2 regions of the Ezakiella massiliensis genome follow, and region 2 is predicted to be linked to the other one. Evidence: riboswitches for the same ligand, from Rfam matches in the RefSeq annotation. Region 2 holds a riboswitch; the other holds the start of a gene.
The links. A riboswitch is a leader RNA that binds a small molecule or an ion and turns the genes downstream of it on or off. The one in region 2 is predicted to bind S-adenosylmethionine.

Region 1 (4,204 bases), on a different contig from region 2:
CGCCTTTAACTCTGTGGGAAGCATCTTGGTAATTTCATTTATGGTAGCGCCTGCCGCTTCGGCAATTCTACTAACCAAAGATCTCAGAGATTCAATACTGCTTACAATTTTAATAGCTTTTATTAACGTAAGTTTAGGAGTTTATCTAGGCTACAATTTAAATATTAATATAGCTGGTACCACGGCTCTTATAGGCATGCTAACCTATATTATCTGCCATATAATAAAGCCTGGAGGTCTTATGACCAAGCTTTTAAACCGCAAAAAGCAGTTGGATTATTTGAACGAAGTACTCGTGCTTATTCACATACAAAACCACATGGGTCATGATAACCAAAATATTGAACTTGGTGTAAACACAATTCAAGATCATTTAAAGATGAATTTAAATACCATGAATGAGACCATAGATAGGTTGATGGATAAAAATATAATTCAAGCTGATGAATTTTATTCGCTTACAGATAAGGGGATAGAATATTTTAGAGAAATTGAAAAGAGAAATGGAATTTAAATAAACTCCGGATGGCCGGAGTTTTTTATTTGCCTTAGATTAGCTTTAGAAAATTTATTTTTAAATAAATGAAAAGACCGGGGCTAAATTCTTAAGTATTTTTGGAAAATAAAAAAACTGCGAAATAAATCGCAGTTTATAAGATTCCTTCTTTCTTCATTAGCAAGTACAAGAGCAGAGACATTAGAAGCAAAGCACTTCCAACTATAAAAGCTCTTTTTAAAAACGGATCTTTTAACATTTTAATGCATCCACCTTATCTAATTTTTCCCAAGGAAGATCTAGTTCTGGTCTGCCAAAGTGGCCATAGTTGGTAACTTGGGCATAAATTGGTCTTCTTAGGTCAAAGTTTTCAATAATTGCAGCTGGTCTTAAGTCAAAGTTTTTGGCAACTCTTTCTCTAATAGTTTCGATATCAATTTTTTCTGTGCCGAAGCAATCAATATCAATTGAAGTTGGTTTTGCAACGCCGATAGCATAGGAAAGGGCAACCTCACATTTATCAGCCAGTCCTGCTCCCACAATATTTTTTGCAACATAGCGGGCAGCATAAGCAGCAGATCTATCAACCTTTGTTGGGTCTTTACCACTAAAAGCTCCGCCACCGTGTTTTGCATATCCGCCGTAGGTATCCACAATAATCTTGCGACCTGTAAGACCTGTATCGGATTTTGGACCACCGATTACAAATCTACCAGTTGGGTTGATATAATAAATGGTTTCATCGTCTACATATTCTGGTGGAATAATTTTATCTATAACTTCACGCTTTACATCTTTTCTGAGGTCTTCGATATCAACTGATGCCAAGTGTTGGGTAGAGATAACTACATTTGTAATTCTCACAGGCTTGTTGTCATGGTACTCAACTGTAACTTGTGATTTGCCGTCTGGTAAAATATAAGGAAGGATGCCTTCTTTTCTAACAGCGGTTAAACGCTTGGTCAAATCGTGAGCTAGCTTGATGGCAAGTGGCATCAACTCTTCAGTTTCATTTGATGCATATCCATACATCATACCTTGATCGCCAGCGCCAATTTCGTCGTACTTGTCAGTTGAACTGCCTTTCTTTTCGTATGAGTCAGAAACACCCATGGCAATATCAGGGCTTTGCTCTTCGATAGAAGTTAAGATGCCGCAGTTTTCAGCATCGAAACCGTATTTGCCTCTTGTGTAGCCAATTGATTCTATAGTTTTTCTAACTATAGCAGGTATATCGATATAGCAATTGGTTGTAATTTGTCCGCTAACAATAATGTAGCCGGTAGATGCGACTGTTTCGCAAGCGACGCGTGCATTTTTATCTTTTTCAAGTATCGCATCTAAGATTGAGTCGGAAATTTTGTCACAGACTTTGTCTGGATGACCTTCTGTAACACTTTCACTTGTATGAAATCTGATCATTTTTTCTCCTTTCAAATTTAAAATAAAAAAACTCCTTCATCAGGAGCCACAAAAACATCTTAAAGATAAGATCATCTTTCAGATTAATCTGTAGGACTTGGCACCTTAAAACTAGGTTGCCGGGCTTCACAGGGCCTATTCCCTCCGCCTCTCTTGATGAACAATATCATTTTACCACATGTGGTATAAGTTGTCAAGCAATTTTTATAAAAAATTTTTTTGAAAAAATACGATTTTTGCGTGATTTTTTTTAAAATTTGTTATATAATGAATACTAGAAAGAATTTTGCAAAATGAATTTACTTAAGGAGGAATTATGGAATTTTACAAAGAGGCACTTACATTTGACGATATCCTATTGGTTCCAGCTGAGAGCCATGTATTACCACGCGAGGTTAATACAGAAACTATTCTGACAAATAAGATTAAATTAAATATCCCAATTATGTCTGCAGGGATGGACACAGTTACTGAAAGTCAAATGGCAATTGCTATGTCAAGAGAAGGCGGCATCGGTATTATTCACAAAAATATGACCATTGAAGAGCAAGCCCATGAAGTTGAAAGGGTAAAGAGAAGTGAACACGGAGTTATTACAGATCCATTTTATCTTTCAAAAAACCATATTTTAGCTGATGCAGAAAAGTTGATGAGCACATACAAGATCAGTGGAGTTCCAATTGTAGAAGAAGATGGAAGACTCATCGGCATTATTACAAACCGCGATATGAGATTTGAAAATGATATGTCAAAATCCATCGAAAGCACAATGACCAGCGAAAACTTAATCACTGCTCGCGAAGGCGTAACAATGGATGAAGCCAAAGAAATTTTGATGTCTCACAAAATCGAAAAACTTCCAATCGTGGATGACAATTATAGGCTAAAGGGGTTAATTACAATTAAAGATATAGAAAAATCAATTGAGTTTCCAAACTCATCAAAGGATAGCCAAGGCCGTCTACTTGCAGGTGCAGCCCTTGGTGTAACTGGCGACATGATGGAAAGATCGGCTGCTCTCGTGGAAGCAAAAGTTGACGTTGTTGTTCTAGATACAGCTCACGGTCACAGTGCTGGAGTTATGAAGGCTGTAGAAAAATTAAAGGTCGCTTATCCTGACTTACAAGTTATTGCAGGAAATGTTGCAACTTATGAAGCTACAAAGGCACTCTTTGCTGCAGGCGCTGACTGCGTAAAGGTTGGTATTGGACCTGGCAGTATTTGTACAACCAGAGTTGTTACCGGTATTGGCGTTCCACAAATTACAGCTATCATGGATGCAAGAAAAGCTGCCCAAGAAGAAGGTAAACCAATTATTGCTGACGGCGGTATCAAATATTCAGGCGATATTACAAAAGCAATTGCAGCTGGCGGTAATGTTGTTATGCTTGGCGGACTTCTAGCAGGTACTGTTGAAAGCCCTGGCGAAGAAGTTATCTATGAAGGCAGACGCTATAAAGAATATCGCGGCATGGGTTCATTAGGAGCTATGTCAGCAGGATCCAAGGATAGATACTTCCAAGAAGGCACTAAGAAATATGTACCTGAAGGTGTTGAAGGTAGAGTTCACTTCAAAGGTAAAGTTGGCGAAGTTATTTATCAATTAATGGGTGGATTAAAATCAGGCATGGGCTACCTGGGCTGCAAGGACATTGCAGAGTTAATGGTTAAACCAAGATATGTGAAGATTACTTCATCATCACTCGTTGAAAACCATCCGCACGATATCAACATTACAAAGGAAAGTCCAAATTATTCACCACAAAGATAATTTAAGTTTAAATTGCAGGGTTTTTGCTTTGCAATTTTTGTTTTTATAGAGCAAATTTCCTTTACAAAAAAATATCTTTATGATAAAATAGATAGGTAAATTAGATAAAGGAGGTGTGGTTATGAAAAGAACTTACCAACCAAAAAGAAAAGCTAGAAAGAAAGTTCACGGTTTTAGAGAAAGAATGAGCACAACTGCCGGACGCAAAGTTTTAAAAAGAAGAAGAGCAAAAGGCAGAAAGGTTCTAAGCGCTTAATGCTAGCAAAAGAAAACCGTCTGAAGAAAAAAGAGGATTTCAGCTCACTTTATAAGAAATCAAATTTTAAGGCCAATCGCGTTTTTAAAATCCGCTATAGGCGGGGAGTTAAACGCGTGGGAATTGTTGTATCCAACAAGCATGGCAAGGCTAATATTAGAAATAAATTAAAAAGAAGAATTCGTGCCATCATGAGAGAGCAAATTTCAAATATGGAAAATTACGATATTATAATTACTCCTAAGATTGGCGCCAGTGA
Region 2 (4,204 bases):
TCCAGTTCATCTATATAAATTTCGTTCGATTTTCGTATAAGAACTATTGTATCATAATTAATTTAAACTTGCAAAACTGAGATAGACAGAAAATCCTTTATAAAAATGTTAAAAACCATGTAAATTATGGTATCTATAATATAAGAAAACAAATGGGAATAAATTCTTAAGGAGGATTTTATGAATAAATATTATGAACAAGCTAAGAAACTTCAAGCAAAAATGATTGAACAAAGAAGAGAGCTTCATCAAATGCCAGAGCTTGGACTGGACTTGCCAAAGACCAGCGCCTATGTAGTAGAAAAATTAAAGGCCTTGGGTCTAGAAGTTAAAAGATACGGGACTTCTGGTTTAAGTGCTACTATTAAAGGAGGCAAGGGCGAAGGCAAAACTATTTTGCTAAGAGCAGACATGGACGCCCTACCCATGGAAGAAATAAATGATTTGGATTTTAAAGCTGAAGGCACCTGTGCTCATACATGCGGCCACGACCTTCACACAGCCATGCTTTTGGCAGCAGCCGAGATTATTAACGACAACAAGGACGACTTCAAGGGCAATGTTAAACTTATGTTCCAACCTGCAGAAGAAATTTTCAAGGGCTCACGGATGATGATTGAGGAGGGGCTTTTGGAAGATCCAAAGGTAGACGTTGCCTTTGCCATGCATACAGGTCTTGACCATTTACCAGGTTCCATTTCATACAACACTGGATACATGACAACCTCTTGTGACAATTTCAAAATCGAAATCAAGGGCAAGGGGGCTCATGGGGCTTATCCACACACAGGTATTGACCCAATAAACGCTGGCGTCTTAATTTACCAACAATTCGCACAACTCATTAGCCGCGACAACACCCCACAAGCCACAACGACTTTAACCTTTGGTCAATTTTCAGCGGGCAGCAATTCAAATATTATTCCTGACACAGCTGTCATGCAAGGGACCATGAGGACTTATGATCCAGAAGTTCGCGATAGGTTAAAGAAAAGAATGATCGAAATAATTGAAGGCGCAGAAAAAGTTACAGGCACAAAAATTGATTTGGACTTTTTCTCTGGCGTTCCATCCACTTATTCAAATCCAGAACTCACAGGAGAATTTGTAGACATAATTAAAAATTCAAACCCAGATATAGAGATGATCGACGGCCTCCTCATAATGGCATCTGAAGACTTTGCTGTTATTGCAGAAAAAGTTCCTTCAGTCTATATTATGTGCAACTGCAAGGTCGAAGGCAATAATTTCTCCCACCACAATCCAGGAGTTTTATTTAACGAAGACGCCATGCCAATCGGTGCTGGGACTTTTGCTAGCTTAGCAATTGAATGGCTAAATAAAAATTAATTTTAAAAATCTTAATTAAGTGATTAAAATCACTTGACAGAAGATAAAATTTAATATATGATAGTGTACAAATCAAATATTCATCGAGAGAGGTGGAGGGACTGGCCCTATGAAACCCGGCAACCTATTTAATTAGGTGCTAATTCCAGCGGATAACCGAGAGATGAGTCAGATTAGTGCGATCGCTATTTTTTTAAACCCTCTCGAGAGGGTTTTTTGTTTTATGAGGAGAAAAATGATTAAAGTAAGTAATTTAAAAAAAGTTTATCAGATTGACGGTAAAAATTTTAACGCCGTGGATGATGTGAGCTTTGAAGTCGACAAAGGAGAAATATTTGGAATAATTGGTCTAAGCGGAGCCGGCAAGTCAACTGTTATTAGGTGTATCAACAGACTTGACGAGCCGACCGATGGCAAGATTGAAATTGATGGAGTCGAGATGACAAGTCTTAACAAAAATGAACTCTTGTCAAAGAGAAAAGACATAGCCATGATCTTCCAACATTTCAATTTGTTCAATCAAATGACAGTTTTTGAAAACGTGGCCTATCCACTGAGGCTTGCCAAGTGGACCAAGGCGGATATAGAAAAAAGAGTAGACGAGATGCTGGACTTTGTAGAATTAAAAAATAGAAAAAATTCTTACCCAGCAGAATTATCCGGAGGACAAAAGCAAAGAGTTGCAATTGCCAGGGCCCTGGCCACCAACCCCAAGATACTCTTGAGTGACGAAGCAACTTCAGCTCTTGATCCAAGTACGACCAAGGACATTTGCGACCTGATCAAACGCTCAGCCAAAGTCTACGGAACGACAGTAATAATTATCACCCACCAAATGGAAGTGGCCAAGGATATTTGCAATCGTATAGCTGTAATGGAAAACGGCAAAATCATAGAAGAAAACGAAGCCGAAGAGCTCTTTAGAAATCCACGGGAAAAAGTAACCCGGGCTTTTATCGAAGCAATTCCAATTTCTGAGGAAGCTAAGTACCACGACTATGAGAGCAAAGGCAGATTGGTCAGACTGACCTACGATGGAGCGACTGCGGATACGCCAATTATTTCGCAAATCTCCAAGGACTTTGATGTTAAGATAAATATTTTATCAGGCAACATCAACAAGCTTGTGGACACCAGCGTGGGCTACTTGATAGTAGAATTTATTGGCGAAGATGCAGAGATTGATAGGACTCTTAAGTATTGCAAGGACGGAGGAATTAATTTGGAGGTGCTAAATGTTTGATATATTAAAAACAGCCACATGGGAAACACTTGCCATGGTGAGTGTATCATCGTTTTTTGCAGTTCTAATAGGACTTCCAATCGGACTAGTCCTCTTTGCCACAAAGAAAGATTCCATAGCAGAAAATAAAGCATTTTATAAAATTTTAGATGTAATAATAAATATATTTAGATCAATGCCTTTTGTCATCTTGATGATTGTGGTCTTTCCACTGGCAAAACTTATCGTCGGCAAAAAAATCGGCATGGTCGCAGCCATGGTTCCACTTTCAGTTGCAGCTGCACCCTTTGTAGCTCGTATGATGGAAAATGTTTTCTCGGAAATCGATAAGGGCATCATAGAAGCTCTAAAAAGTATGGGGGCGACCAATTTTCAAATATTAAAAGTTGTTTTAAAGGAGAGTAAACCCGGCGTAATCGACGCCGTAACCATGACCATTATAAATTTGATTGGCTACTCAGCAATGGCAGGCGCCCTTGGCGGCGGAGGCCTGGGAGACATAGCCATCAGATACGGTTGGAATATGAACCAAACCGACATGCTCATGGCCGCAGTAGTAATAATAGTAATAATAGTACAAATAGTTCAACGCTTAGGAACCAACCTAGCAGAAAAATCAAATAAAAAATAAAAATGAAAATGACAATCGGTTTGGCCGAAATAAATCGGCTGCTACATGACCGATTGTCACAAAAATTAGGAGGAAGAAAATGAAAAGAACATTAACAATTTTAGCAATAACAATCGCACTCGCATTCACATTCGTAGGATGCAAAAAAGAAAGCGGAGACCTGACCAAAATTAAAGTTGGCGTATCTCCAGTACCACACGCAGAAATCGTAGAAGCACTCAAAGACGAATTCAAAGCCCAAGGCCTAGATGTAGAAGTAGTTACATTTACAGACTATGTACAACCAAACATTGCCCTAGCAGAAGGCGACCTAGACCTAAACTACTTCCAACACGAACCATATCTAAAAGAATTCTGTGAATCCAGAAATCTTGATCTAACAAGTATCGGTGCAATCCACCTAGAACCAATGGGTTTATATTCAAACAAAGTAAAATCTCTTGATGAATTCAAAGATGGTGACGAAATTGTAATTCCAAATGACCCATCAAATGGAGCACGTGCTTTGAGACTCTTGGAAGACGCAGGACTTATCAAACTATCTGACTATAATTCAGAAAGCATTACAGAAAAAGACATCGTTGAAAATCCAAAGAATTTAAAAATCACAGCAGTAGATGCAGCTACAGTTGCCAAAGCTTACGCAGACGTAGCAGGCGGAGTTATCAACTCAAACTTTGCACTTGGCGTTGGCCTAAACCCAAAGACTGACCCACTATTAATTGAAAAAACAGAAGGAAATCCAAATGCAAATATCATTGTAGCCAGAACAGCTGACAAAGACAACGAAGCTTACAAAAAATTCGTCCAAGTCTTAAAATCAGACAAAGCTAAAGAGTTTATCAACGAAAAATACGACGGATCAGTAATCCCAGTAGAATAAAATAAAGATTATAATGAAGACGCTAGCACAAAATTGTGCTGGCGTCTTTTTTGTGAAAAAATTGTATAATGTATAATTTAAAAAAATTTGTTTTCTA

Region 1: linked by a shared signal. The riboswitch ahead of metK (methionine adenosyltransferase) and the one ahead of AC6FXG_RS05770 (methionine ABC transporter ATP-binding protein) in region 2 are both predicted to bind S-adenosylmethionine.

The regions. Positions count from the first base shown of each region.
Region 1 covers NZ_JCBCEO010000001.1:605,739-609,942, reverse strand. The annotation lists gene AC6FXG_RS02835 (metal ABC transporter permease) at 1-514, shown strand, start outside; gene metK (methionine adenosyltransferase) at 749-1,918, opposite strand; SAM riboswitch class I at 1,987-2,081, opposite strand; gene guaB (IMP dehydrogenase) at 2,235-3,689, shown strand; gene rpmH (50S ribosomal protein L34) at 3,811-3,945, shown strand; gene rnpA (ribonuclease P protein component) at 3,945-4,204, shown strand, end outside.
Region 2 covers NZ_JCBCEO010000003.1:185,360-189,563, forward strand. The annotation lists gene AC6FXG_RS05765 (M20 metallopeptidase family protein) at 181-1,350, shown strand; SAM riboswitch class I at 1,428-1,520, shown strand; gene AC6FXG_RS05770 (methionine ABC transporter ATP-binding protein) at 1,586-2,593, shown strand; gene AC6FXG_RS05775 (methionine ABC transporter permease) at 2,586-3,224, shown strand; gene AC6FXG_RS05780 (MetQ/NlpA family ABC transporter substrate-binding protein) at 3,304-4,107, shown strand.